One region of the Cohnella hashimotonis genome, then DNA from elsewhere that is predicted to be linked to it. Evidence: predicted binding sites of a transcription regulator. Region 1 holds the regulator's gene; the other holds the start of a gene.
What was found. The regulator CtsR, encoded in region 1, represses protease genes until heat stress. The targets are predictions, from matches to a motif close to ATGGTCAATAAAGGTCAAACA.
Positions count from the first base shown of each region.

Region 1 (14,712 bases):
TTCGGATACTTCAGGCTGCTGACCATCAAGAAGGAAAGCGCCAGCGTGGCGACGAGCAGCAGATACACGTGCAGATCGTTGTGAAAAAGCGCGAGCGTCGCCAGCACGCCGCCGGCTGCCGGAATGGGCAGTCCGATGAAGTAGCCGGGAATGCCCTCGATTACGTTGAAGCGGGCGAGCCGCAAGGCGCCGCAGATCGGGAAGATGGCGGTGATGATCCACGCGAGCGCCGGATTGACGTTGGTGAATGCGGCCTGGTACATGATGAAGGCCGGCGCGACGCCGAACGAGATGACGTCGGACAGCGAATCCAGCTCCTTGCCGAACTCGCTCTGGACGTTCAGCGCCCGGGCTACCCGGCCGTCGAGCCCGTCGAGCAGCATGGCGATGATGACAAGCAAGGCCGCGCCGTCCGCGCGATCGTTAAACGCCAATATGATCGATAATACGCCCAAAAATAAATTGCCTATGGTGAACAGGTTCGGCAATGACTTCGCAAACATTGGACTTCACCTCTACTTTACTATACCCGATCGGACCTGTCGCCAACGCACGAGTCGGCATGGACCCGGCCGGGCTAGTCTAAGAGCCGGGTGCGAGCGGATGCAGATATCGTCTCCGCAGGCAACATTCCCCATTGTATGATGCCTAAATCTGTCTGTCAATGAACACCTGATCCCGGATCCGCTTCAGTCCGTCCCGAATCGCTCTGGCGCGTACTTCCCCGATGCCGTCGACCTCGTCCAGGTCCTCGATCGAGGCTTGGGCAATATGCGTCAGCGCGCCGAAGCGATCGACGAGATTGTGAATAATGACGGCCGGCAGTCGCGCGATCTTGCCAAGAATCCGGTAGCCGCGGGACGGCAGCCCTTCCTCCGCGACGGCGCTCAGCGACAGGTAGCCGAGCATCCGGATGATCAGCACCGAATCCAGCAGCTCGTCGGAGCTCAGCTTTTTGAGGGCGTGCTGAATCTCGCGTATGCGCTCCTCTGAGGCTTCCTTGGCGTAATCCTTGAGCAGAAGACGCGCTTCTTCATCGGCGTTGCCGACCAGCTCCTCCATCTGCATGTTGATCAGTCGCCCTTCGTTGCCCAGCTCGAGCACGTAACGCTTGATCTCCATCCGGATACGCAGCACCATCTCGGCGCGCTGCAGGGCGTAGACGACCTCATGCATCGTCACCTGGTTCTCGAACTCCAGCGCAGACAGATCCGTCAGCGTCTGCGTATAGACCACCCGATACCGCTCGAGCGTCTGGATCGCCTGGTTCGCCTTCGTCAGAATAACGGCCATATCCTTGAGTGCGTAGCGCAACTGCCCTTGGTACAACGTGATGATGTTGCGCCGCTGGGAAATAGAAACGACCAGCTGGCCGGTCTGCTTCGCCACCCGCTCGGCAGTACGGTGCCGGATGCCGGTCTCGATCGAGGAGATCGACGAATCGGGGATCAGCTGCGTATTGGCATACAAAATGCGCTTGGCGTCCTCGCTCAGGATAATCGCGCCGTCCATCTTGGCGAGTTCGTACAGGTAGTTCGGGCTGAAGTCGCAGTTGATCGAAAAGCCGCCGTCGACGACCTCCATGACCTCCGGGCCGTAGCCGACGACGATGAGCGCGCCGGTCTTGGCGCGAAGCACGTTCTCGAGTCCGTCGCGCAGCGGCGTGCCCGGCGCGACCATCCGGAGCAGCTGGTTCATGACGTCCTGCTGCTCGCGTTCTTTGTCTTTGATCTCCTTCGTCACGCGATCTCTTCCCCCTATTCCAATGCCGCCTTGAGCGCTTCGGCTACGGACTTGACCGGCACCAGCCGGATCCCGGCGGGCGCCTGCCAGCCCTTCATGCTCGCTTCGGGCAGGATGACCCGCTTGAAGCCGAGCTTGAGCGCTTCCTTGACGCGCGTCTCGGCGCGGGAGACCGCCCGCACTTCTCCCGTAAGGCCCACCTCGCCGAAGACGACGTCGTCGGGCTTGGTGGGCAGGTCGCGAAAGCTCGACGCCAGGCTGACAGCAGCGGCCAGGTCGGCTGCCGGTTCGTCCAGCTTGATGCCGCCGGCGACATTAACGTATGCATCCTGGTTTTGAAAAAACATGCCCATACGTTTTTCAAGTACCGCGATGACCAGCGATATCCGATGATGGTCCAATCCCGAGGACATGCGCCTCGGCGAAGGGAAGTGCGTCGGCGCGACGAGCGCCTGCAGCTCGACCATCACGGGCCGCGTCCCTTCGATGCTCGCGACGACCGTCGAGCCGGACACGCCGAGCGGACGCTCGGTGAGGAACAGCTCGGACGGATTGGATACCTCGCGCAGACCGTCCTCCGACATATCGAAGATGCCGATCTCGTTGGTCGAGCCGAAGCGGTTCTTGACCGCGCGAAGCAGCCGGTAAGAATGATGGCGTTCTCCCTCGAAGTAGAGCACGCAGTCGACCATATGCTCGAGCAGACGCGGGCCGGCGATCGCGCCTTCCTTGGTGACATGGCCGACGAGCACGGTCGCGACGCCGCCCTGCTTGGAGATGCGCATGAACTGGGCGGTACACTCGCGAACCTGCGCGACGCTGCCCGGCGCTGAAGGAACGTCTGGACGATAGACGGTCTGAATCGAGTCGATGACGAGAAAGTCCGGCTTCACTTCCTCGATGGACTGCTCCACGAGGTCCAGGTTCGTCTCGCAAAGCACGAACAATCGCTCGCTTAGCGCGCCCAGCCGGTCGGCGCGAAGCTTGGTCTGACGGACGGATTCCTCCCCTGACACGTACAGCACGGTCAGCCCCTTGCCCGCGAGCGCGTTCGACGTCTGCAGCAGCAGCGTAGACTTGCCGATGCCGGGGTCGCCGCCGACGAGCAGCAGCGAGCCCGGCACGAGCCCGCCGCCGAGCACGCGGTTAAGCTCCCCGTTTCCCGTCGGGATCCGGGGTTCCTTTCCGCTTTCTATGTGTATGATGGACTGGGCCTTTTCTTTCGTCCGGGTCAGCTCGCTGCTGCGGCCGACGTTCGCCTTGACGACTTGTTCGGCTTCCTCCACCATCGTGTTCCAGGCGCCGCATCCCGGGCACTTGCCCATCCATTTGGGCGATTCGGTGCCGCACTCGGTACAGACGAACTTGATTTTCAGCTTGGCCATGGGATTCCCTTCATTAATTCGCTAGTTACTAGAAGTGTATCACACTTGCTCTCCCCGGTTAAAGTCCGGGACCCGTCCGAACGCCAAGATCCGCCGCCGGGTCAATCCTGGCGACGGATCGGAGGAAGAGCGATCGGAACAGCGGCATGTAAGGGATTAGACGAAGGTCCTCGTATCGTTGTTGCGGCTGAACCGGAAGATGGCGATTGCGGCGAAGGCGGCGGCAAAGGCGGCCAGCACGAGCAGGTTCATGTAGAGGCTGCCGAAGCTGTCGCCATGCTGAAGACGGTTCACCGTGTCGAGCAGCCAGTGCTGCGGGAGGAACGCGCCGATCTTGCGAATGGCGTCAGGCATGATGTCCATCGGGAAATAGCAGCCGGCAAGCACGCACGTTGGCGTAATGATGAGGTTTTGCAGCGCGCTCGACTGGCCTTTGGACTTGGAGAGCGAGACGATAAGCAGCGACAGCGCGATCGCGCCGAGGCCGAACAGCACCAGGACTAGCGCGAGCTGCATGATCGGCACGCCCGAGTCGATATGGAGCACCGCCCGCATGAAGGTCAGCGTCAGGGCGATCTGGCACACCATGGCGACGATATTGACCGCGACGTTCGCCGCGACGTACGACCGGGCGGTGACCGGCGAGGAGAGGAGGCGCAGGAACGTCCGATTTTCTTTTTCGCGCAGGATCATCTCCGACATGTTGACGGACGAGAACATGATGAAGGCCACCAGGAAACCGAGCGATTGATACGTCGTGTCTTTGACGTTGGACGCGTCGTTCAATTGCTCGTGGCTAACTTTGAAGCTGCCCTGCGAATAATCGCCGTAGATTTGCTCGAAGCGCGCCTTGTCTCCCTTCGATTCTGCGGCGATCGAAGCGACGTTTTTCAGATAGCCGTCCAGCATGGCCTGGACATAAGCCGTCACCTGCGCGCCTTTGACGGACAGCAGCTCGAGCTGCTGCGGCGAACCTGCCTTGAGCGTCTCCCCGAACCCTGCCGGGATAACGATGCCCGCGTCCAGCTTGCCCGCAGCGATCTGGTCCTTCAGGTCGGCATCCGACGTATCCGTTATCTTGACGCCGTCCAACGCCCCGATGAAGGCCGCGACGTCGCGGCCGACGGCGTCCGCGCCGTCTTGCTGCACGATGCCGATGCGGAGACCCGCGCCGCCGGCGTTGCCGTAGAGCGCGGCGGATATCAGGACGCCGGCGACGGGGAGTAGAAACAGAATCATATTCGAGCGTTTGCGGAAGGTGTTCCGAAAAGTATGGGCCATGAGCCAGAGGATCGTTTTCACGGTTAGATCGTCTCCCTTCTGCGGATAAAGAACATGCATACGGCGAGCAGGACGACGGCGCACGCGAGATTATAGCCTGCGGCCGTCAAAGCGGGGGCGGTGTCCCCGCCGAACACCGTCTCGATGACGCCGGCGTTGTTCCAGCGCAGCGGCGAGTAGTAGGATACGGCGCCGATAAAGCCGGTAAAGTCATTCACCGGAAAGTATGCGCCGCCTACGAACGAGGCGATCTGGATGAAGATGAGCAAGAACGAATGCGACGCTTTGCTGCGGAAGATCATGCCGACCGCGAGCCCGAAGCCGATGGCCATGAGCACCTCCGTGATCAGAACGAGCAGGACGTGCACCGGATGATCGCCCCAGTTGGCGCCGAAGGCGAAATGGCTGATCAGCATGACGGCGACGATGAAGATGGCGTTGATGACGGTGCTGCCAAGCACCTTGCCGGCGAATATCTCCGCTTTGGACACCGGCGCTGCGGCCAGCCGGACGATCGTGTGGCGGGTCCGTTCGGTCTCGATGAGCGCAGAGGCGCTAAGCGCCGCGTACAAGGCGATCATCGTCGTCATGGCGACCGCATAGTAGTCCATGGAGTTCGGCTGGCTGTCCGCTGTGAGCGACGTAGCCTTTACCAGTTGAGCGGGCGATTGGCCGCTGCCGTCGGTCCGAGACGATGCGCCTGCGTTCGCGAAGGCGGCCTCCAGATTGTAGCGGTCTGCGAAAGATCTCAGCATGCCCTGCAGGATGTTGCTCTCGACCGTGCTCCGGCTGTTGTCGTAATAAGCGATCCCCTTGTCGGAGACATCGGCGTAAGCCGCGTATTGCGCTTCCTTGACGGCCTGCTTGCCGTCCTGTCCGGTAGGTAGCGGTTCGATCAAGACCCCGCTTTCTTCGGCAGCCTTGGCGAAGCTCTCCCAGCCTGCTGCCAGCGCGGGGCTAGCTTGATCGATCTTGTAGGCCATTTTCACGTCGCTGATCTCGATGCTGCCGGAAAAGGCGTTGGACAGCGCCAGCCCCAGGATGAGCATGAGCGCGATCGGAAAGGCGAGCATGAAGAGAAAGGTGGACTTGTTGCGCAGCGCCGATACGATTTCTTTTTTCGCGATATGCAGCGTGTTCAAGCTCTCGCCCCCTTAGTCTCTCAGATTCCGGCCGGTCAGCGTCAGGAATACCGTCTCGAGGTTCGGCGCCTGCTCCTCGACCGCGCGAATCTCCATGCCGTCGCGGATGAGCTGTTGGACGATATCGTTCAGGTTGGCGATCTCGGCGCGCGACTGGATCTTGATCCGCTGTTCCTCGATTCGCACGTTCAGTACGCCGCGGATTTCTTTGAGTCGCTCCTGATTCAGCCCTTCGATGCTCTTGACGTCGATCCAGATTTCCTTGGAGTCCGTGATGATCGCCTTGAGCTGTTCCCTGGTGCCGTCGGCGATGATCTTGCCGTGGTCGACGATCGCGATGCGCGTGCAAATCTCTTCGACTTCTTCCATGTAGTGGCTCGTGTAGAGGATCGTGCAGCCCATGCGGTTCAGTTCTTTGACCGATTGCAAAATGTAGTTTCGCGAGTGCGGGTCGATGCCGACCGTCGGTTCGTCCATGATGATCAGCTTAGGCCGGTGCGCGATGGCGCATGCGATGTTGAGCCGTCGCTTCATGCCGCCCGAGAAGTTTTTCGGCAGCTCCTTCTGCTTGTCGCCGAGTCCGACGAAGCTGAGCGCCTCCTCCACCCTTGCCTTCAGCTCGCTGCCGCGGAAGCCGTACAGCCCGGCGAAAAACTTCACGTTTTCGAAGGCGGTCATATCCTCGTAAATGGCCAGATCCTGCGGCACGATGCCGATGTTCATCTTGGCGAAATGCGCGTGCTTGGCGATGTTTTTGCCGAGAAACTTGATCTCGCCCTTTGTCGGACGGAGCAGCGAGGCGATCATGCTGATCGTCGTGCTCTTGCCGGCCCCGTTCGCGCCAAGGAAGCCGAAGATCTCTCCTTCCTTCAAGGTGAGAGTCATATTGTCCACCGCCGCGAAGTCCCCGAACTTCTTGGTCAGTCCGCCGATCTCGATAATGTTCATCGCGTTTTCGCTCCCGTCGTTCATTTGTTGATCTAATCATAAAAAAAAGGACGCTCTTATGTCAGTGCATAAGTTCATCCTTTGGCATGAGAAATCTCATATGAACCGCTCATGAAAATCTCATGAGCCTACGCGCACGGGCAGCAGCGTCGTCACGCTGAAGCCGCGCGAGCCGTCGACGATGATCGTGCCGCCCTCCGTCGCCGCGCGCTCCTCCATGCCGACGATGCCAAGTCCCTTGACGACCCTGTCCGCTCCCCGGCCGTCGTCGCGCACGACCGCCTTGACGAATTTATTCAGGACGAGCACCTCGACCGCGATCGACTCGGCGCCGCTGTACTTGAGCGAATTGGTGACGGCCTCGGTGACGTTCGCCTGAATGATACGCCACTGCAGCTGAGTGATCGTATCGAGATCGCCGGCATAGTTAAGCGTCGCGCGAATGTCCTGCTTCGCCGACAGCTCGTCCACGAACAGCTGCAGGCGCCCGATGCCGAGCTGTTCGGCAGGCGGCTTCGACTGCTTCAGCGTCAGGCGGATGCGCTCCAGCCCTTCCTTGGAGATGACGATCGCGTTGCCGAGCAACTCCTCGGCCTTTGTCCGGTTCGTGTCGAGCAGCCGCCTGGCCGCCTCCATTTGAATGAGCGCGCCGGCCATCGAGTGGCCGATCTCGTCGTGAATTTGCTGCGACAGCCGGCCCCGCTCCTCCAGCTTGATCGTATACTCGGCCTGGCGCGCATATTCCTCGTTATCCGTGAGCGCACGGGTCAGCCTGCGCGCGTCCTCCTGGAGCTTGTCCCGCTCCTCCTCGCGAAGGGCAAGCCGCGCGTTCAGCTTGCAGGTCGAGATGTAAAGCATGAAGCACAGCGCCGCCGCCAGCGCGTAGGTCGGCCTGTCCTGTGCCGGCAGCAGCCAAGCGCCCGCGGCCAGCACGACGGCGGTCTGCCAGTTCGCGGCGCCGAGGCCCGAAGCGGCTTCGTACAGGTTCGGCACCACAAGCAGCAGGAACAGCGGATGCAGCTCCAGCGCGCCGTAAACCGCGAGGGCGGCGGACAGCGCCGACAGCGCGAGCGATGCCATTTTGATGCGCCTGAGGGGCGGGAGGCCGAAGCTCAGGCACGTGTACAACAAAAGGACGAGCATATAGGCGGGCCGGAACGAATCGTCATGAGGCGTGCCGTACAGCGCGTATCCGATAAACAGCAGCAGCGCGGATTTGCTCCAAAGCAGCCATAGCTCCATCGGCGCTTTCTACTCCTCTTCCGGCACGCGGGCTTCGCCCGTGAGATAGTAGATCGCGATCTGCGTACGATGCTCGAGGCCGGTCTTGTTCAGGATCGACGTAATATAGTTGGCCGTCGTGCCCTCGGAGATGAACAGCTTGCGCGAGATCTCCTTGTTCGACAAACCGCGGGCGATCTGCTCCATGATGTCGAGCTCGCGCTCGGTGAACAGGCTGCGGTCGATCGCTTCGCCCGGCTTGGCGGACGGCGCTGATGCCGGTGCCTGCGGTTGCGGCGTAGTGCCCTGCGCGAGCTGCGCCTTGATTTTGTCAAGCACGACGTCCTGGAGCACGTCGTGGTTGTTATGCACGCTTTTGATGGCGTCGCGAATGCGCTCGGGGTCGTTATTTTTCAGCAGGTAGCCTCTGGCCCCGGCCTTGATCGCTTCGAGAATGTATTCCTCGTCGTCGAAGGTCGTCAGGATCAGCGGCTTGGTCTTCGTATTGGCCGCGATGAGCCGCGCCGCCTCCACGCCGTTCATGTTCGGCATGCGAACGTCAAGCAGCGCCACGTCCGGCGCGTGCGCCTCGCAGAAGGCAGCGGCCTGGGCGCCGTCCTCCACCGTCCCCACGACCTCGAATTCCTCGAAGCTCGTCAGGATGATCTTCATCCCTTCCCGGATAAATGAGTTATCGTCGGCGATCAGCACTTTGATCGGCAAACTCTTCCACCTCGCTTTATGTCTATGATGATCATAAGCGCTGCGGGAGCGAGGCGCAATCGGCTAGATTGGCAGATGGCCGCAACGCAGAAAAAAACCGGCGGGACGACTCTAAAGAGTGTCCCGCCGGCGCGGATGTTGCGAGCAATCGGATTAGCTGTTATTCTTGACCGCTTCGTTCTCTTCGGGAGACGACGGCTTGGTGTTGTTCACGACAAGCGCGCCTTCCTTTTCGTCGATCTCGAGCGAGTCGCCCTTCGAGATCTTGCCGAGCAGCAGCTCCTCGGACAGACGATCCTCGATATGCTTCTGGATCGCCCGGCGCAGCGGACGCGCGCCGTAAGCCGGATCGAAGCCTTCCTTGGCAAGGAAGTTCTTGGCCGCTTCGGTCAGCTCGAACTTGACGTCGTGCTCGACAAGGCGCTTCTTGAGATCGTCGGCCATGAGCGTGACGATCTGCGCGATGTGCTCTTCGGCGAGCGGGTGGAAGACGATCGTCTCGTCGATCCGGTTCAGGAACTCGGGGCGGAACGACTTCTTCAACTCGCCGAGCACCTTATCCTTCATGTTGTTGTAGTCCTTGCCAGCATCCTGCACGGCGGTGAAGCCGAGCGAGGAATTGCGCTTGATCTGGTCGGCGCCGACGTTGGACGTCATGATGATCAGCGTATTGCGGAAGTCTACCGTGCGGCCCTTGGAGTCGGTCAGACGGCCGTCTTCAAGTACTTGCAGCAGCACGTTGAACACTTCGGGATGCGCCTTCTCGATCTCGTCGAGCAGGACGACCGAGTAAGGCTTACGGCGGACCTTCTCGGTGAGCTGGCCGCCCTCATCGTAACCGACATATCCTGGAGGCGCCCCGACGAGACGGGAGGTCGAGTGCTTCTCCATGTACTCCGACATGTCGATGCGGATGACCGCGTTCTCGTCGCCGAACATCGCTTCGGCCAGGGCACGCGCGAGCTCGGTCTTGCCGACGCCCGTAGGCCCGAGGAAAATGAACGAGCCAATCGGACGCTTCGGATCCTTGAGTCCGGCACGGGAGCGGCGTACGGCGCGGGCGACGGCCTTCACGGCCTCCTCCTGGCCGATGACGCGGTCGTGCAGGATGCTCTCCAGCTTCAGCAGGCGTTCGGTCTCTTCCTCCGCCAGCTTGACGACCGGGATGCCGGTCCAGCTCGCGACGACCTGGGCGATATCGTCCGGCGTCACCTCGGAATCCGTGCGGCCCTGCTTTTCTTTCCAGGTATTCTTGGTAGAATCCAGCTCTTCGCGGATCTTCTGCTCGGTGTCGCGCAGCGCGGCAGCCTTCTCGAACTCCTGGCTTTGCACGGCGGCGTCCTTCTCCTTGCGGATATCTTCAAGGCGCGCTTCGAGCTGCTTGAGATTCGGCGGTACGGTGTACGAGCGCAGTCTGACCTTGGAGCTGGCTTCGTCGATCAGGTCGATCGCCTTGTCAGGCAGGAAGCGATCCGTGATATAGCGGTCGGACAACTTGACTGCGGCTTCGATGGCGTCGTCCGTAATCTTGACCCGGTGATGCGCCTCGTAGCGGTCGCGCAAGCCGTTCAGGATCTGGATCGCTTCTTCAGGCGACGGCTGGTCGACGGTAATCGGCTGGAAGCGGCGCTCGAGCGCTGCATCCTTCTCGATATACTTGCGGTACTCGTCGAGCGTCGTCGCGCCGATGCACTGGAGCTCGCCTCTCGCGAGAGCCGGCTTCAGGATATTGGACGCGTCGATCGCGCCTTCCGCGCCGCCCGCGCCGATCAGCGTGTGCAGCTCGTCGATGAACAGGATGACATTGCCGGCTTGGCGAATCTCGTCCATGATCTTCTTCAGGCGGTCTTCGAACTCGCCGCGGTACTTGGTACCGGCGACGACGGAGCCCATATCGAGCGTCATGACGCGCTTGTCCCGAAGCGTTTCGGGAATCTCGTTGTTTACGATGCGCTGCGCCAGGCCCTCGGCGATCGCCGTCTTGCCGACGCCGGGTTCGCCGATGAGGACTGGGTTGTTCTTGGTCCGGCGGGAGAGCACCTGGATCACGCGTTCGATCTCCTTGGCGCGCCCGATGACCGGGTCGATATTGTTGTCGCGTGCGCTCGCGGTCAGGTCGCGTGCCAGACCGTCGAGCGTAGGCGTGCTTACATTGTTAGAAGGCCCGTGATTCTGCGATACGCTCTCGCTGCTGCCGAGGAGCTGCAGCACCTGCTGGCGCGCCTTGTTCAGGCTGATGCCGAGATTGTTGAGTACGCGTGCCGCCACGCCCTCGCCTTCGCGGATCAGACCGAGCAGGATATGCTCCGTGCCGACATACGTATGGCCGAGCTTGCGCGCTTCGTCCATCGACAGCTCGATGACTTTTTTCGCACGCGGGGTGTAGGCGATGTTGGTCGGCTGCTCCTGGCCGCGTCCGATCAAGGATTCGACTTCGTCCTGGATCTTCTCGAGACCGAGGCCCAGCGCGATCAGCGCCTTGGCGGCGATAGACTCGCCTTCGCGGATTAGACCGAGCAGAATGTGTTCCGTACCGATATTGTTGTGTCCCAAGCGCACCGCTTCTTCCTGTGCCAATGCAAGAACCTTTTGTGCGCGTTCGGTGAATCGTCCGAACATCATGAGACAGCACCTCCTCCGTATAATATAAGAATAGATGATTTAGGCATGAGTTGCCAGTCTGGACGAGATCATTTGGGCGCGAGTCATGTCCCGCTGCTCCGGACTAAGCGCCTCGCCGTAAGCCTGTTGCAGGTATCCGGGCTGAATCGAGACGAGCAATTCGTTCAGCGTACCCTCGTCCACGCCGGGCAGCAGGCCCAGATGAACGCCGAGCCGCAGATCCGACAGACGCTGCGAAGCTTCCTTCGCGTCGATGACGGCGGCATAGCTCAGAATGCCGAACGACCTCTTGATGCGGTCCTCGACCTTCAGTCTCGACTCGCCCATCAGCTTGGCCCGCGCCGCCTTCTCGTGCTCGATGATCTGGCGGGCGACCGCATGCAGATGGTCGATGATTTCGGCCTCGGACTGGCCAAGCGTGATCTGGTTCGATACCTGGAACAGGTTGCCCGTCGCCTCGCTGCCCTCGCCGTACATGCCCCTCACCGCCAGGCCGACCTGCGTGACCGCCGACAGGATCCGGTTGATCTGCCCCGTTATGACAAGCGCGGGCAGATGCATCATAACCGATGCGCGAATGCCCGTGCCTACGTTGGTCGGACAGCTGGTCAGGAATCCGTATTTCTCGTCGAAGGCATAGTCGACGGCTTCCTCGAAGATATCGTCGATCTTGCTTGCGGTATCCCAGGTTTCCTTCAACTGAAATCCCGCATGCAGACATTGAATGCGCAAATGGTCCTCTTCGTTCACCATCAGGCTGACGTCTTCGCCCGGCCCGAGCATCAGCGCAGCATGCTGCGCCTGGTTCGCCAGCGCCGGACTGATCAGATGCTTTTCCACCAGCACCTGTTTCTCCAGCTCGCTCAGCTCGGACAGACGGATGCTGCTGACTTCGCCGAGACCGTTCAGCCTGCCGCTCTCATTTACCATCAGCAGCCGGTCCATCGCGTCGGATGCCTGCGAAGCGCTGGCCATCATCGGAAACGGCAGATGCCGCAAATTCCGGGCGATGCGGACTCGACTGCTCAGCACGACGTCGCGATCCGGCGCGTCCTCCTTCATCCAGGGGCTCAGCGCCTCCGCGGTATATTTCCGATTACCCATGTGCCGTGCCCCCTAACCGTTCTGGACTTCGCGCTCGAGCTCGCGGATGCGGTCGCGCAGATCGGCCGCGGATTCGAAATCCTCGCCCTCGATCCGGCTCTGCATCTCCCGCTTCAGGCCGTCGATCTCGCGCCGCAGCCTGACCAGTCCGCCGGCCCGCTTCGGTACCTTGCCTACATGGACCGTATTCCCGTGCACCCGCTTCAGCAAAGGGTCGAGTCGTTCCGCGAACTGCTTGTAGCAGTGGGCGCAGCCGAACCGGCCGAGCTTGCTGAATTGCCCGTAAGTCATCCCGCAGCCCTCGCATCGCTGCTGCTGTTGGACCTGCGCTTTGGCGCCGGACAAGCCGGAGGGGTCGAAGTCCATGAGGCCGGAGAGCAGATTGTGGATGGAAAAGCCCGACGGCGTCCCGGGAATGAGCTCGCCCTTCTCCCTCGCGCACGCTTCGCAAATGTGAAGCTCCGTCTTTTCTCCGTTGACGTACTTTGAAAAATGAAGCGTTGCCGGCCGCTGGCCGCACTCCTGGCATACCAACTTGATCTCCTCCCCACGGCTATAATGGTTGGCTAACAAAACGGCCCGGTCTAACGCGCAAGAAGCGCCAGCAGCATGACCCGCATCAGGTTGGACCTCAGCTCGTCCTGCAGCGGCTGCTTGAGCGGCAGCGCCTCCGGCGAAAGCGCGGTGCGCATCAGATGCGCCTCCCGGGCGGTAACGATGCCTGCCTCCTCGAGCTGGTAGATCAAACCGTTGGCCTTGTTCTCGTCGATCCGGCTGCCTGCGCTCTGATGGAGCAGTCGCTGCACGGCTTCCAAAGAAGGAAGGTCCACGCGTTGAATGCGGATATATCCTCCGCCGCCTCGTTTACTCTCTACACTATACCCCTTTTCGAGCGTAAACCGCGTGCTGATGACGTAGTTGATCTGGGAGGGCACGCATGAGAACTTCTCCGCGAGATCTCCCCGCTGGATCTCGATCGAGCCTGCGCCGCTCTGCAAAATCTGCTTCAGATAATGCTCGATCAGATCGGATATGTTGCGCATAACAAGAGCCTAACCCCCTTTCCGGAGAACGGCTTTGACTTCTGACTTTGACTTTCTTTGACTATAACCATATTATACGCACTTTATAATAAAATGCAACCCCGCTAGTCGTTCCGTTCGAAGCCGGGCGCCAAGTCCCTCTTCTCCTCAGTATGCACCGATTCGGTCACGTTTAAAGATCGAAAGCCTGCACTTTTCCTGATGCGAAGATCTGGTTATCATTTACATTATCAATCTCATGAGAAAGCGGTGATCTTATGTCGCCGACAACGGTCGAGCTGGAGATGGCACAGTAACATAAGCTGCAACATTTGCGAAAGAAGACGAAAAAAGCGCAAAGCCATCCAGCCTGTCGGGCAAATGGGCGATGCGCCTTCTCGCTCCTTCAAAAAAAGTCCATCAGGAACGTATCGTATCTTGGCAAGCGGCGTTCGAGCAGGCCGACGAGCTTCGAATCGCCGCCCAGTCTGCCTGCCTCGGCCAGCGGGGTCGGACGACGCCCACCCAGCAGCAGCGCGGTCAGCGTCTGAATGTCCAGCGTGACCGAAGCGGCGGAATCTTCTACCGTACGCTTCAGCTCCGCCTTGCCGTTTGCCCCGAGGGACAGTCGGAACATGCCGTCGTTCCAGTCGGCATGCGCATCCTGCAAGCGAAGCAGCAGCGATTCATCCGTGCCCGGCGCAAAGCGGTATTCGGACACGAACGCTTCAGCATCTACGATACGCGACATAAAGTACGGATGCGTCTCCTGTTTGAATCGAGGATCGGAAACTAAAAACGGCAGCGGGTCATTCGAGGGCACCGTCAACAGGAGCCGGTCGATCATGGAATCGTGGTTGCCAACAAAATCCCACAACCCACTGCGTGCCCCTTCCGTGACGGATACCCATTCGAGCACCGTCATGACCCGATTTTCCACCTGATAGTGGAGATAACCTTCCGGTTCGCCAGCTTCGTTGCGGTACAGGGCGAGCAGCCCCGGCGTGATCCAGCGCTTGCGCGTCCACCACTCCTCGGTTCTGTCCAGCGTGCCGGTATAACGAGACGCTGCCTTGGCGTACAATTCCGCGACCGCAGCCGTATTCGGCGCGATGCGCTCCACGCTCCCGGGCCCATTCCTTTTCGCCGGAAAATGGCGCGGCTCCAGCTCGTATTTTTTGCGCTCCACGGTCATCTCCCAGCCGTATTTGCGATAAAAAGGAAAAGCGAACGGATGCAGCATGCTGATCGTTTGTCCCTGCTCGCGCATTTCCGTCAGCGAGGCATGCAAGAGACGCGACACGCAGCCGTGCCGGCGCGCTTCGGGCCAGGTCGCCACGCCCGCGATGCCGCCCATTTTCATGCTGGTACCGTTCACCCATACGCGAAACGGAAGCAGGATCAGCGCCGACAGCAGCTTGCCTTGATCGTCAAAGGCGCCAAGATGCTCCTCCGGCCGAAAGTAGCGGAGCTCCGTCTCCCTACGGTCCTGCGGCAGCTTGAATTGAAAAGCGAATTCGG
Region 1 covers NZ_JAGRPV010000001.1:4,276-18,987, reverse strand. Annotated here, with positions in the region: gene pssA (CDP-diacylglycerol--serine O-phosphatidyltransferase) at 1-503, opposite strand, end outside; gene disA (DNA integrity scanning diadenylate cyclase DisA) at 649-1,743, opposite strand; gene radA (DNA repair protein RadA) at 1,758-3,128, opposite strand; gene KB449_RS00075 (ABC transporter permease) at 3,285-4,430, opposite strand; gene KB449_RS00070 (ABC transporter permease) at 4,433-5,551, opposite strand; gene KB449_RS00065 (ABC transporter ATP-binding protein) at 5,564-6,499, opposite strand; gene KB449_RS00060 (sensor histidine kinase) at 6,620-7,741, opposite strand; gene KB449_RS00055 (response regulator transcription factor) at 7,751-8,443, opposite strand; gene clpC (ATP-dependent protease ATP-binding subunit ClpC) at 8,597-11,065, opposite strand; gene KB449_RS00045 (protein arginine kinase) at 11,105-12,169, opposite strand; gene mcsA (protein-arginine kinase activator protein McsA) at 12,182-12,703, opposite strand; gene KB449_RS00035 (CtsR family transcriptional regulator) at 12,754-13,212, opposite strand; gene KB449_RS00030 (GNAT family N-acetyltransferase) at 13,598-14,712, opposite strand, start outside.

Region 2 (14,712 bases), 7.0 Mb from region 1:
ACAAGATCGATAAGAAGGACGTGCAGACGACAAACTTCGGCGTGCAGCCGGAGTACAACTATACGGAAAAGGATGGCCAGGTGCTTAAGGGCTATCTTGCGACGCATTCGGTGCGCGTCGCTTACCGCGACCTCGCCGGCATCGGCAAGCTGCTGGACGCGGTATCCGCGGCAGGCGCGAACCGGGTGGACGGCGTGCAGTTCGGCACGGAGAAGCAGGACCAATATGAGCTCGATGCGTTGAAGAAGGCGATGACCAATGCAGGCGCGAAGGCTTCGGTACTCGCGACGTCGGCCAGCCGCACACTGGGACCGGTCATCAACATCGTGCAGGGCAACGCGGCGAACGTGCCGATCGTCACTGCCAACTTCGATCAGATGAAGATGGCCACGGCATCCGCTGCAGGAGTCTCATCCTCCGTGCAAAGCGGACAGATCGAGATTTCGGCGAGCGTGACGGTGCAGTACCAATTGAAGTAATAAGCGTCGCGCGCGGCGCGGGAAGAGCCGCTCTCCGGTTGGAGGGCGGCTTTTATGTTGTGGAGGAAGCGGGCGGTAAGCGAGAGGGGACGCGGGCGAATATGACCGGAAAAACCGGATAACTGATGCGTGAGCGTGGGTTAGGCTGGAGATAGCCGGAAAAACCGGATAACGGTCTTGACCCTCCCCTTGGAGGAGGCCGTACGATCGGAATATCCCATAGGAGGTGTTCGCATGCGATATACGGTAAAGGAAATGTCGGCATTGTCGAAAGTAACGATCAAGGCGCTTCATCATTATCACAAGATCGGCTTGCTCGTACCGGCGGAGGTCAGCGAGGCGGGCTACCGGCTATACGGCCAGGAGGAGATCGAGCGGCTGCAGGAGATTTTGTTCTACAGAGAGCTGGAATTTCCGCTTGAGGAGATCAAGCGGTTGTTGGCCGGGGCGCCGGATCGTCTGCATATCCTTGAAAATCAACGCGAGCTTATTCGAGAGCGACAGCGGCGCATGGAGCGTCTGTCCGTCACGCTGGAGGCTTCGATCGTGTCGGCGCGGGAGGGGGCTGCTCTGCCGGCTGCTGAATTGTTTGCCGGATTCGGCACGGCGGAGGAATGGGAAGCGGCGCTGGCGGAGCAGCGGCGGCATCTGAAGGAAACGTACGACTTTGAGCTGCCCGGCGCAGAGGCGATCGACCCCATAAAGCTGAATCGACAAGCAGCCGAGGCGGCGAGGTTTATGGAGAGCATGGCAAACGCGCTTCGCGAAGGACGCGCACATGACGATAAAGGAGTGCATTCACAAATCGAACGTCACCTGGCTGCACGCGCGGAGGAGGGGCAGGCTGTAAGCCCGGACGATTATGCGGCGCAGACCCATTTTTTCCTAGGCGATGCTTTCCACCGGGGGATGCTGGAGTCAATGCAGATCGGCCTGTCCTACTTTATGTGCCTTGCCGCGGAATCCTATTCGCAAGCTGCTCGTCGCACGCCATGAAAAAGCCCCCTTTGCGGCCGGTAAACCGGCAACAGAGGGGGCTTTTGATAGATGGATTAAGCCTTGAGGCGGTGCTCGAGGTTGCGCAGTTCAATGGCATCCTCCAACAGCTCGATGAACTCGTTGGACAAGTTCATTTTTTTCGCTTCGCGATAAACCTCAAGCAGATGCTCGTCCTTGAGCGGGCGGAGCAGGGAGGCTTTATCCTTAAGCGTACGTGCGATCATATGGCTTGAATCATCGTTAAAAGTATGGGACGGCGGGATCGGGTTCTCGGATGAGTGACGCGGCACCAAGTGCAAGGAATGATAAGATTGGTTCATTGTAAATCTCCCTTCCGGCTTGCTGTCCAATTCCTATTCCATAGCAATATATGGGGGGAAATGGTACGACTTGTGATTATAGAATAACATGCATAAGAGCGTCCGAAGAGGGGGCACTCGAGTTGTTAAATTTCCCTTGACGAAAATAACGATTTGTGTTAATGATTCAACTTCACCAATACAGGAAGCAGGCCTTACCCTTACTTACCCAAATATCGTTCAACTTTCGCCGGAAATTCAGACAAACGGCGTTTACAGTATAATTGTGAGAATGGCGACAAAGCGGACAGCGGATATATAACGGAACAGCCGCCCGTGATTATTGACGGAACCTTGTGATATTGACTAAGCTGGGGCGGCCCCCCTGCGGGCAAAATACCGGGGGTGGACCAGAGATGAGGCCGTTGCGTTCGCGATATTACCACAAGCTGATCCTGTTTGCCGTATGCCTGATTACGCTGCCTGTCGCCGTGGTCGGCGGCTTTTCCTATTATCGTTCTTCCGATACGATCCAGGAAAAGGTGAATGGCAGCTCCTTGCAGCTGTTGATGCTCACCAGACAGCAGGTGGAGCAGATTCTGGTAACAGCCGATAATGCCCTGACGCAGCTCGCGTCCAGCTCCACGCTCTCCAAAGCGCTGAACAACGACGTATCCGCGCTGAACCGCAGCGACAACGTTCAGCTGATCAATGACCTGCGGGAAGGAATGGGCCGGATCAAGCTCCATGACAGCGGCACGGGAGAAGTGAAGTTCGTGCAGTTGCGCTATGCCTGGAGTCTGTCCACGACCTTCGGCTTTGTCAAATACGATCCGGAGGAGCGGGATTGGCGGGATGCCGTTCGTTTAAAAAAAGGCGCGTACTGGACCATCGGCGAGCAGGCAATCAGTTATGTCAAGCCGCTGCCGGCTGTATCCTTGGACCCTTCCGCCGTCGTGAGCCTGAGCATACCATACGCCGACATCAGCCGTTATCTGACTCCCCGACAGGAGATGGGGATGCCGTTCGTTTATGACCGGGAATTTCATATGATCCATGACCAGCTGCCGCTGGCCGATGAGCAATTGCCGGATTTGGACCGCTATGCGAAGCAGATCGAAGACACCGGGCTTCAGCAAGGGTTGATACCCGTGCGCGTGAACGGCGAGAGCTACAATATTATTTTCACCAAATCGGATTATAACGGGGGATGGACTTACGCATCCTTCATCTCCGTCAGGGAGATGACGAAGGAAGCGGAAGCCATCAAGTGGTTCACGCTAGCGGTCTGTCTGCTGGTGGTGACTGCCGGCGTTGCGCTTTCCCTTCCGGGCACCAGAAGCATTTACGTGCCGGTAAGGCGCTTGTACGACCAGGTTGTCGTCGCTCCGGGGCGCGGCAAGCCCGTCGAGGTCAAGGATGAATTCGAAGAGATCGGCGAGAAGGTCAGGCATATCCTCCTCAGCGAGAAACGTTTGAACAGCGAATTGGAGCATCAGCGCAAGCAGCTTAACGACTTTCTGATGCTGAAGCTTTTCCTGGGAGAAGCCAGACCGAAGGAGATCGAAGACAAACTGGGAGCGAACGCGTCGCAGTGGGCCGAAATGAATGTCGTCGTGGTCGCGATCGACACGTGGGAGGGGACGCGTTACGGCGAGAGCGACCGAAACCTGCTGTTGTTCGCAGCCGGCAATATCGTGTCCGACCTGGTCATGCCCGAGCACCGGCTGCTTGCGCCCATCGTCTCTGACCAGTCCATTCTGTTTCTCTTCGGCAGCGCATTCGACTCCCGCGAAGCGCATGGACAGCTGCTGGACAGCCTTACCGGGAGCATTCAGCAGATGATCAAAGCCTACCTGAAGCTGCAAACGAGCATCGGCATCAGCCGCGCCTTCCACAGCCTGTCGGGGGCCGGCAGAGCTTACAAAGAGGCGCTGAACGCGCTTGATTATCGCATCAAGCTCGGATATGAATCCGTTCTGTATATGGATGACGTGTCGCTGAGCCGGCGTACGGTTCCGGAGTATCCTGAAATGCTGAAGAACGAACTGGTCGACGCCATCAAGCTTTATGACCGTGAACGGGCTTGCGGGCTGCTTCGGCAGTTTTCCGCGGAAATCTTCAGCAACCCGATGTCGAATCGCGAGTACCGGATGATGATGATCGTGCTCCTGGCCGATCTCCTGAAGCTGCTGCGGGAATTCGGCGAGCTGCCGCAGGCTCTGTTCGGGGAGGAAAAATCGCTGTTCGACCAGGTATTCGAGCTGCGGACGCCGGACGAGATGATCCAATGGTTCAACGAACGCCTCATTATTCCCGCGATCGGGCTGCTGGAGGAAATGAAGGCGACCCGGCACCGCAGCATCTCCAGCGAACTGATCCGCATGGTTCAGGAGGAATACGATACCGATCTGACCTTGGAGGCATGCGCATCCCGTCTCCACTATCATCCCGATTATGTCCGGCATGTCTTCCGGCGCGAGGCCGGCATGCCCTTCGGCGAATATCTGGCCTTGCACAGGCTGAGCGTCGCCAAGACGTGGCTGGCGGAGACCTCCATGAAAATAGCCGAGATCGCGGAAAGGCTGCAGTATACGAACTCTCAGAACTTTATCCGGTACTTCAGGAAAATGGAGGGGATGACGCCGGGACAATACCGCAATGCCCAATACGACGAATACGACGCGGACCGCCGATAACGGCGGCCGCGTTTTTTTGCGCGGCGGCCAAAGCCGCCGTGGATCATTTCCGAGCCGCGCCTGATCATTTCCGGACACCGGCCGTGGCTGCGCGTTAGAGCCGAACCGGATTATTGCCCGAACCGCCGCGCGTTCCGTATGCTGAAGCTGCTCATGAGCCGGCTCAACGAAATGGAGGCAAACAAGATGAAGCAACCGGATTCCCTGGCGTCATCCATGATAAGTCCTGCGCCTCTGGCAAGAAGGCGGGCGCTCAGACGGGAGCTGTGGACGCGACGCATCCGTATGGTCAGGATGGACTATTGGCTCTACCTGATGCTGCTCCCGGGACTCTTATATTTTCTCGTATTCAAATATATCCCGATGTGGGGCGTGCTGCTGGCCTTTAAGGATTACCAGCCGTTCAGCGGCTTCTGGGGCAGCCCTTGGGTGGGTTTCAAGCATTTTGAGCGTTTTTTCACGGATCCTTCCTTCTGGATTCTGTTCCGCAACACGTTCATTATCGCCTTCTATAATCTGGTCTTCTTTTTCCCGCTGCCCATCATCGTCGCGCTGATGCTCAACGAGATCAAGAACGAGACGTTCAAGCGTCTGGCCCAGACCTTCATTTATGTACCTCACTTCTTCTCCTGGGTGGTCATATCGGGCATCACCTACATCATGCTGACCACGGAGGGCGGCATTGTTAATCAGGTCATCGAATTTTTCGGCGGGGAGAAGATCAATTTTCTGCTGAGCGAGAATTGGTTTCGCACCATTATTACTTCCCAGGCGATCTGGAAGGAAACGGGCTGGGGCACGATCATTTTCCTGGCAGCGCTGGCAGGCGTGGATCCCTCCTTGTACGAGGCGGCGCGGATGGACGGCGCCAACCGGTTCAAGCAGCTCCTGCACATTACGCTTCCCGCCATTCGCAGCACAATCGTCATTCTGTTGATTCTCCGGCTGGGCAACTTCCTTCATCTCGGCTTCGAGCAGATCTATCTGATGCTGAACGGCATGAACCGGGACGTAGGGGAAATCTTCGATACTTATATCTACACCAACGGCATTCAGCGCGGCTTGTTCAGCTATACGACGGCCGTCGGACTGTTCAATTCCCTGGTGGGGCTGGTGCTGATCGTCATTTCCAATAAGCTTGCCAAAAAATTCGGCGAAGAAGGCGTGTACTAGCCTTCCGCGTCCAGCAGAAAGGAGCTTGGCCATGATCCGCGAGTATAGTGCGGCAAGCAGGCTGTTTACCGCATTCATTTACATCGCCGTCGGTTTATTCGCGCTGGTAACGATCATCCCCTTCATTCATCTGATCGCGGCTTCCCTCACGACGGCAGAGGAGCTTCGGGAAAAATCGTTTATTTTGTTTCCTCGCGTCATTTCCTGGGATTCCTACGCTTACATTCTCAGCACGAATACGGTCCTCCGCAGCATGGGGGTTACGGTGCTGATCACCGTGACGGGAACGTTCGTGAATATTGCCATGACCACGCTCATGGCCTATCCGCTGGCGCACAAGACCCTGCTGGGCCGGGACCGCATCATGCTCCTCGTGCTGTTTACCATGATATTCAGCGGCGGCATGATTCCGTCTTTTATCCTGGTCAAGCAGCTGGGCATGCTTAACACTTACTCGTCGGTCATTATTCCCGGCGCCATCAACGCTTTTAATCTCATCGTCATTAAAAACTTCTTTCAGCAGCTGCCCGACGGTCTCGAAGAATCGGCCAAGATGGACGGCGCGAGCCATCCTTATATTTTGGCCCGGATCGTGATACCGCTGTCCCTGCCCGCCATCGCCACGTTCTCCCTGTTTTATGCGGTGGGCCATTGGAACGCGTTTCTGGCGCCGATTCTTTATCTGAACGATCCCGATAAGTGGCCGGTGCAGGTGCTGATGCGGCAGATCGTCATCCTGTCCCAAGGGGGCGTGGGCGACGCCACGGACATGGGCCCGGACTTCGTGCTTCCGCCGGAGCAGACGCTCAAATCCGCGGTCATCGTTTTCGCCAATCTGCCGATCCTCCTGGTCTATCCGTTTTTGCAGAAGCACTTCGCCAAGGGCGTGCTGTTGGGCTCGGTAAAAGGCTGATCGGCCGCAGGGCTGCCGGCTTTTCACATATGCGGTACACTTTAAACAAAGGGAGAGGTTGTCAGGATGAAAAGATGGAACAAGCTTTTGCCGGTCATCGGCGTAGGTGCGATGTCGGCGGGGCTGCTGGCCGGCTGCGGAGGAAATAACGAGGGGGCGGCAAGCGCGCCGTCGGGCGGCACCGCAGCTGCCGCTTCTTCAGCCGCTTCGGAGACGGCCAAGGAGCCGGTCGCGATCTCCATGATGATGCCGTATTACTCCACGGAAGCGCCCAAGAACAATCCGATCGTCAAGAAGCTGGAGGAAATGACGAACACCAAGCTGGATATCACCTGGGTGCCGGACGCGGCGTACAAGGATAAACTGTCCGTCAGTCTGGCCTCCGGCGATCTGAAGCAGGCGACGGTCATCTCCCATCTGGACGGGGTTATTTACGCGCCGGCGGTTGTAAGCGGTGTCCGTTCCGGCGCCTTCTGGGAGATCGGGCCGATGCTGAAGGACTTTCCGAACCTCAGCGCCAAGCTCAACCCGGATGTCCTGCGGAATGCCTCCCATGACGGCAAGAACTACGCCTTGTATCGTCCTCGGGTACTGGCTCGCGGCGGAATCATCTACCGCAAGGACTGGCTGGACAAAGTGGGGCTCTCGGAGCCCAAGACGCTGGATGAGCTGTACGAGGTTATCAAGGCCTTTACGCTGAACGATCCGGACGGGAACGGCAAGAACGATACCTACGGTCTCGTGTCCCGCAAGGGCTTCAACGATTTTCATATGCTGGCGGGCTTCTTCGGGGCGGGCAACGACTACGAGGAGCGGGACGGCAAGCTGGTTCCCAGCTTTACGACGGAGGAGCAACTGAACGCACTGAAGTTTTTCAAGCGGCTCTACGACGAGAAGCTGGTGAACCCGGACTTCGCGGTGACGGAAGGCAACCAGTCCAGGGCGATGCTGGAGGGAGGCAAGGCGGGCATGATGATCTCCACCGCGCTCGACGATGCGCCGAGCATGGACGTCGCCGTCAAGAAAACCAATCCGCAGGGCGAAATCGACGTCATCTCGCGGATCGAGGGCCCGAAGGGCGAGCGGATCATGGCTTCTCCAGGCTACAACGGCATCTTCATGTTCCCCAAGAGCGCGGTGGAAACGGAAGAGGAGATGAGACAGATTCTCGGCTTCTTCGATAAGATGTTCGACGAAGAAGTCGCCAATCTGCTGGCCTGGGGCATCGAAGGGACGCATTATCATCTGGAGGACGGGTTGGTCGCCGCCACGGAGCAGGAGCTTGCTCTGCGGACCGAGGACAGACTGCCGATCGTTCAATTGTCCGTCGTCAGCGACGAGATCCCGACCCTGAAGGCGAAGGATACGCCGCTGGCCGGCAAGGTCAAGCAGATGTTCGCAGACAATGTGTCGATCGCGGTGTCCAATCCGGCGTTCTCCATCCAGTCGCAGACGCTCACCGAGAAGAGCGGCGAGCTCGATAAGATCAAGAACGATGCGCGGCTGCAATATATTTTGGGCGAGATCGACGATGCCGGCTGGAGCAAAGCTGTCGAGAAGTGGATGAAGGCCGGCGGTTCGCAGGGGATGGAGGAGCTGAACGCGGAGTATGTCAAGCTGAAGTGACCGGTTGCTAGATAGGCGCTGACCCTGCGTGCGGGTCAGTGCCTTTTTTTGTGGTTGGAGGCGATTCGTAGGCTGAGGCGGGATCGTAAGCCGCCCGGCCAAAGCAAAAGCCCCCGTTAACCGCCGGGATGCGGCGGACGGGGGCTTATAGCGATGGGAATGCGCTGTGCGGGTTCCTGTTAAACCTTCTCGATAACCTTGTCGACGAGGCCGTACTCTCTTGCCGTCTCGGCTTCCATGAAGTTGTCGCGGTCGGTATCCTTCTCGATGCGCTCGAGCGGCTGGCCCGTGCGTTCGGAGAGGATACGGTTCAGCTTGTCGCGGAGCTTGAGGATGCGGCGGGCGCGAATCTCGATGTCGCTCGCCTGTCCCTCGGCGCCGCCGAGCGGCTGGTGGATCATCACTTCGGCGTTCGGCAGCGCGAAGCGCTTGCCCTTGGCGCCCGCGGCGAGCAAGAACGCGCCCATGGAAGCGGCCATGCCGACGCAGATCGTGGAGACGTCCGGCTTGATGTACTGCATCGTATCGAAGATCGCCATACCGGCCGTAATGGAGCCGCCTGGGCTGTTGATGTATAAGTGGATGTCTTTCTCCGGATCTTCGGCCGCGAGGAAAAGCAACTGCGCGATGATGGAGTTGGCAACCACATCGTTGACCTGGGTGCCCAGGAAGATGATGCGGTCCTTGAGCAGACGGGAATAGATATCGTATGCCCGCTCTCCTCGATTAGTCTGTTCGACGACCATAGGGACAAAGCTCATTGCGTGATCCCTCCTCGGGGGTGTGGATAGTGGTGTGGCGGTCCTGGCTCCGACGTCTCCCGGAAAGGCGCGGGTTGACCGTGAATCCATTCTAATGGATCATGAACCCAATGTCAAAGAAAGTCAAACATAGGTCGAAAAAAAGCGCCCGTATGGCACGGGCGCGTCTGCTGCATCATAAGTTTCGGCAAAACTGCCTATTAGAGCGAATATGGCGCGCCCGTAGGGAATCGAACCCCAATCTCAGGCTCCGGAGGCCTGCGTCATATCCGTTGGACCACGGGCGCACGTCGATAACAGCAAGATTCATTATAGGCGATCGAATGGGGAAAAGCAAGGGCTTTGAAAAGGATTCAAACGGGGTAAAAAGGGTACGTGCGCTTCCCATGTCTGTACGGCTCAGCGGGACTCCCGTCCGTTACTCGCGAACTTATCTTGGGCTTGCAACGCGCGGTCGAATCCGATAAAATGAAAACAGGAAGTGGGACTTAAAATGTCACAGTGGGACGTAATCGGTCCCATACCGTGATTCCCCGTCGCATTCCGGCTATATTCATCCGGCACTTAAGGGAGAGACGGTATAGGATGCGGAACATTCTTGAGATGCAACAAAAGCTCGTGCCCGACATTATGCAGGTGCTGCAGAAGCGCTATGACATTTTGCGCCGTATCGGGGTCACGGGTACCGGCGGCAGGCGGACGCTGGCGGCCAGCCTGGAGCTGACGGAGCGGACGCTGCGGGCAGAGCTCGACCTGCTGCGGTCGCAGGGCCTTATCGAAGCGGGAACGACCGGGGTCAGCCTGACGGAACGCGGCCGCCGCTTGCTCGAAGAGATGGAGCCGATGGTAAGGGAGCTGTTCGGACTGTCCGATCTGGAGGCGGCGCTTCGCAAGCGGTTCGGCCTGAAGCAGGCGGTCGTCGTTCCCGGCGACTCGGACGTCTCCGAGGAGGCCAAGCGCGAGCTGGGCCGGGCGGGCAGCAAGGTGCTGCGCCGCGTCATCGGCCCCGGCGACATCGTCGCCGTCATGGGCGGCACGACGATGGCGCGCATGGCCTCGCAGTTCTCGGTGCCGTCGCCGCTGCGCGACAACTGGTTCGTGCCGGCGCGCGGCGGTCTCGGCGAGAGCGTGGACTACCAGGCCAACACGATCGCCTCCGAGCTCGCCAAGCGGACGGGCGCGCGGTACCGGATGCTGCACGTGCCGGATCATCTGAGCGAGGACGCCTACCAGACGATCATGCAGGAGCCGAACGTGCGGGAAGTCGTGGATATGATCCGCAGCGCGCGTATCGTGGTTCACGGCATCGGGGACGCTAGCGCCATGGCCCGCCGGCGCAAGCTCGACGCGGGCACCGTGCAGGAGATTCTGCGCGACGGCGCGCTCGCGGAGGCGTTCGGCTACTACTTCGACCGGGAGGGCGCGGTCGTCCACCGCATGGCGACCGCCGGGCTCCGCCTCGAGGACATAGAGGCCGCCGAGTCGGTCATCGGCATCGCCGGCGGACGCAGCAAGGGCGAGGCGATCGCCGCCGTTATGCGCTTCGGACACGACGACGTGCTCGTCACCGACGAAGCGGCTGCCGAAGAAGCGCTCAAGCATGCCGGCGTCTGACGCTGACGCCGGCACCCCAGGACCGGGACGAAGCTCCCGGTCCGGCAGAACAAGTGGTCTCGGCGCTCGTGCGCCTGACATAGATCAAATCTTATTTTCACAACCCAAGGAGGAACTATCAATGACGGTCAAAATCGGTATCAACGGCTTCGGTCGCATCGGTCGCAACGTATTCCGCGCTTCGCTCAACAACCCTGAGGTAGAAGTGGTCGCCATCAACGACCTGACGGACGTTAACACGCTGAAGCACCTGCTCAAATACGACACGACGCACGGCAAGCTGAACGCGACGGTCGAAGCGGGCGAAGGCGCGCTGATCGTAAACGGCAAGACCATCAAGGTATTCGCGGAACGCGATCCGGGCAACCTGCCGTGGGCATCCGTTGGCGCCGAGATCGTCGTTGAATCCACGGGTATCTTCACGGCGAAGGAAAAGGCCGAGCTTCACCTGAAGGGCGGCGCGAAGAAGGTCATCATCTCCGCTCCGGCTACGAACGAAGACATCACGATCGTTATGGGCGTCAACGAAGACAAGTACGATCCGTCCGCGCACACGATCCTCTCCAACGCTTCTTGCACCACGAACTGCCTGGCGCCTTTCGCTAAGGTTATCAACGACCAATTCGGCATCGTCAAGGGTATGATGACGACGATCCACTCCTATACGAACGACCAAAGCGTACTCGACCTGCCGCACAAGGATCTGCGCCGCGCGCGCGCCGCTGCAGAGAACATCATTCCGTCCACGACGGGCGCTGCGAAGGCCGTATCGCTGGTACTGCCTGAGCTGAAGGGCAAGCTGAACGGCATGTCGTTCCGCGTACCTACGCCTAACGTATCCGTTACCGACCTCGTAGCCGAAGTTAAGGGCAACGTTACGGTCGACGAAGTCAACGCTGCGCTGAAGGCTGCCGCAGAAGGCCCGCTGAAGGGCATCCTGAACTACTCCGACGAGCCGCTCGTATCGAGCGACTACAACGGCGACCCGGCTTCCTCCACGATCGACGCGCTGTCCACGATGGTCGTCGAAGGCAACATGGTGAAGGTCGTTTCCTGGTACGACAACGAGTGGGGCTACTCCAACCGCGTCGTAGACCTGGCTGCGTTTGTCGCTTCGAAGGGTCTGTAAGAGTTACTTCATAGATGCATGTTAACGGCAAAGAGGAGACGCGAGCGCTCCTCTTTCCGTCCGTACGGGCATTACCAGATATCGGAGGGAGAGTCTGCCTTATGAACAAGAAGAGTGTCCGCGACGTGAACGTTTCCGGGCTGAAAGTATTCGTGCGCGTCGACTTCAACGTCCCTGTCGAAAACGGCGCGATCACCGACGACACGCGTATCCGCGAAACGCTGCCTACGATCAAATACCTGATCGAAAACGGCGCGAAGGTTATCCTGGCGAGCCACTTTGGCCGCCCGAAGGGCGAAGTCGTAGAAGAACTGCGCCTGACGCCGGTCGCTGCACGCCTGTCCGAGCTGCTCGGCAAGCCGGTTGTCAAGGCTGACGAAGCCGTAGGCGCTGACGTTCAAGCCAAGGTCGACGCGCTGCAAAACGGCGACGTGCTGCTGCTTGAAAACGTCCGTTTCTACCCGGGCGAAGAAAAGAACGATCCTGAGCTCGCTAAGCAATTCGCGGCTCTGGCCGATCTGTTCGTCAACGACGCATTCGGCGCCGCCCACCGCGCGCACGCGTCCACCGAAGGCATCGCTCACCACCTGCCGGCCGTATCCGGTCTCCTGATGGAGAAGGAGCTCGACGTGCTGGGCAAGGCGCTTAACGATCCGGACCGCCCGTTCACGGCGATTGTCGGCGGCTCCAAGGTCAAGGACAAGATCGACGTCATCGACAAGATGATCGAGATCGCCGACAACATCATCATCGGCGGCGGCATCTCCTACACCTTTTTCAAGTCCCAAGGCTACGAGATCGGTCAATCGCTGCTCGACGAGTCCAAGCTGGAGAAGGTTAAGGAATTCGTCGAAAAGGCGAAGCAGCTCGGCAAGAAGCTGTACCTGCCGGTCGACCTCGTCATCTCCGACGACTTCAAGTCCGACAAGAACATCGAGATCGTGAACATCGACGGCATCCGTCCCGACTGGGAAGGCGTCGACATCGGTCCGAAGACCCGCGAGATCTACGCGGACGTCATCAAGAACTCCAAGCTGGTCGTGTGGAACGGGCCGATGGGCGTTTTCGAAGTCGAAGGCTTTTCGAACGGCACGCGCGCGGTCGCGCAAGCTTGCGCCGACACGTCCGCATACACCGTCATCGGCGGCGGCGACTCGGCAGCGGCGGCGGAGAAGTTTAAGCTGGCAGACAAGATGGACCATATCTCCACCGGCGGCGGCGCGTCGCTCGAATTTATGGAGGGCAAGGCGCTTCCGGGTGTCGTAGCCCTTAACGACAAGTGAGGGTGAACCCATGAGCAGAACTCCGATCATCGCAGGCAACTGGAAAATGTTCAAGACCGTCTCCGAAGCGACCGCGTTCGTGTCCGAAGTGAAGGGCAAGGCGGAAGTCGCCGGCGTCGAGACCGTCGTCTGCGCGCCGTTCACGGCGCTGCCGGCGCTCGTCGAGGCGGTTAAAGGCACGTCGATCAAGATCGGCGCGCAAAACATGCACTATGAAGACAACGGCGCCTTCACCGGCGAGATCAGCGGCGTCTTCCTGAAGGATCTGGGCGTCGACTTCGTCATCATCGGCCACTCCGAGCGCCGGCAGTACTTTGCCGAGACCGACGAGACGGTGAACAAGAAGACGCACGCGGCGTTCAAACACGGCCTGACCCCGATCGTCTGCGTCGGCGAGAAGCTCGAAGAGCGCGAAGCCGGCAAGACCGACGAAGTCAACCGCGTACAGACGACGGCGGCGCTGGCCGGCCTTACCGCCGAGCAAGCTGCCGAGGTCGTCATCGCTTACGAGCCGATCTGGGCGATCGGCACGGGCAAGTCGTCGACGGCAACGGATGCCAACGACGCGATCAAGGCGATCCGCAGCGTCGTTGAAGGACTCTTCGGCGCTGAAGTAGCCGGCAAGGTCCGCATTCAATACGGCGGCAGCGTCAAGCCGAACAACGTCGCCGAGTACATGGGCGAATCCGATATCGACGGTGCGCTCGTCGGCGGCGCCAGCCTGGAGCCGGCTTCCTTCATCGCCCTGGTCGAGGGGGCGAAGTAAGATGGCCGCACCCAAACCGGTCGCGCTCATCATTCTGGACGGCTTCGGCCTTCGCGAGGAGACGCACGGCAACGCCGTTGCCCAAGCGAACAAGCCGAACTTCGACCGTCTGTGGGCGACCTACCCGCATACGCAATTAACCGCTCAGGGCGAGGCCGTCGGCCTCCCCGAGGGCCAAATGGGCAACTCCGAAGTCGGACACCTGAACATCGGCGCCGGTCGCATCGTTTATCAGGACCTGACGCGGATCACCAAGTCGATTCGGGACGGCGATTTCTTCGACAACGAGACGCTGCGGGGCGCCGTGAACCATGCCAAGACGAACGGCAAAAAGCTGCATCTGTACGGCCTTCTGTCGGACGGCGGCGTGCACAGCCATATCGCGCATCTGTTCGCGCTGCTCGAGCTGGCGAAGCGCGAAGGCCTGAACGACGTATACATTCATGCGTTCCTGGACGGGCGCGACGTGGCGCCGGACAGCGCGGTCGGCTACCTGACCCAGCTGCAGGCCAAGATCGAAGAGCTCGGCGTCGGCAAGATCGCCACCGTGCAAGGACGTTACTACGCGATGGACCGCGACAAGCGGTGGGATCGCGTCGAGAAGTCCTACCGCGCGATGGTGTACGGCGACGGCCCGACGGCGGTCGATCCGATCGCGGCGGTCAAAGCCTCGTACGAAGCGTCGGTCTACGACGAGTTCGTGCTGCCGACCGTCATCGTGGGCGCGGACGGCAAGCCAGTCGGCCTGGTCGAGTCGGAAGACGCGGTCGTGTTCTTCAACTTCCGTCCGGACCGCGCGATCCAGCTGTCCAACGTATTCACGAACGACGACTTCCGCGGCTTCGAGCGCGGCGATGGACGTCCGGTCGGCCTGTACTTCGTCTGCCTGACGCTGTTCAGCGAGACGGTCGGCGGGTTCGTCGCGTACAAGCCCAAGGAGCTCGACAACACGCTGGGCGAGGTGCTCGTGC
Region 2 covers NZ_JAGRPV010000001.1:7,013,735-7,028,446, reverse strand. Annotated here, with positions in the region: gene KB449_RS27935 (SIMPL domain-containing protein) at 1-479, shown strand, start outside; gene KB449_RS27930 (MerR family transcriptional regulator) at 714-1,475, shown strand; gene sda (sporulation histidine kinase inhibitor Sda) at 1,532-1,798, opposite strand; gene KB449_RS27920 (helix-turn-helix domain-containing protein) at 2,194-4,476, shown strand; gene KB449_RS27915 (ABC transporter permease) at 4,762-5,649, shown strand; gene KB449_RS27910 (carbohydrate ABC transporter permease) at 5,681-6,562, shown strand; gene KB449_RS27905 (extracellular solute-binding protein) at 6,629-8,188, shown strand; gene clpP (ATP-dependent Clp endopeptidase proteolytic subunit ClpP) at 8,368-8,949, opposite strand; tRNA gene KB449_RS27895 (tRNA-Arg) at 9,162-9,236, opposite strand; gene KB449_RS27890 (sugar-binding transcriptional regulator) at 9,535-10,563, shown strand; gene gap (type I glyceraldehyde-3-phosphate dehydrogenase) at 10,685-11,692, shown strand; gene KB449_RS27880 (phosphoglycerate kinase) at 11,794-12,975, shown strand; gene tpiA (triose-phosphate isomerase) at 12,986-13,741, shown strand; gene gpmI (2,3-bisphosphoglycerate-independent phosphoglycerate mutase) at 13,743-14,712, shown strand, end outside.
Region 2: clpP (ATP-dependent Clp endopeptidase proteolytic subunit ClpP) is a predicted target of CtsR. The motif match lies at 9,059-9,079, and genes of this name have one in related genera.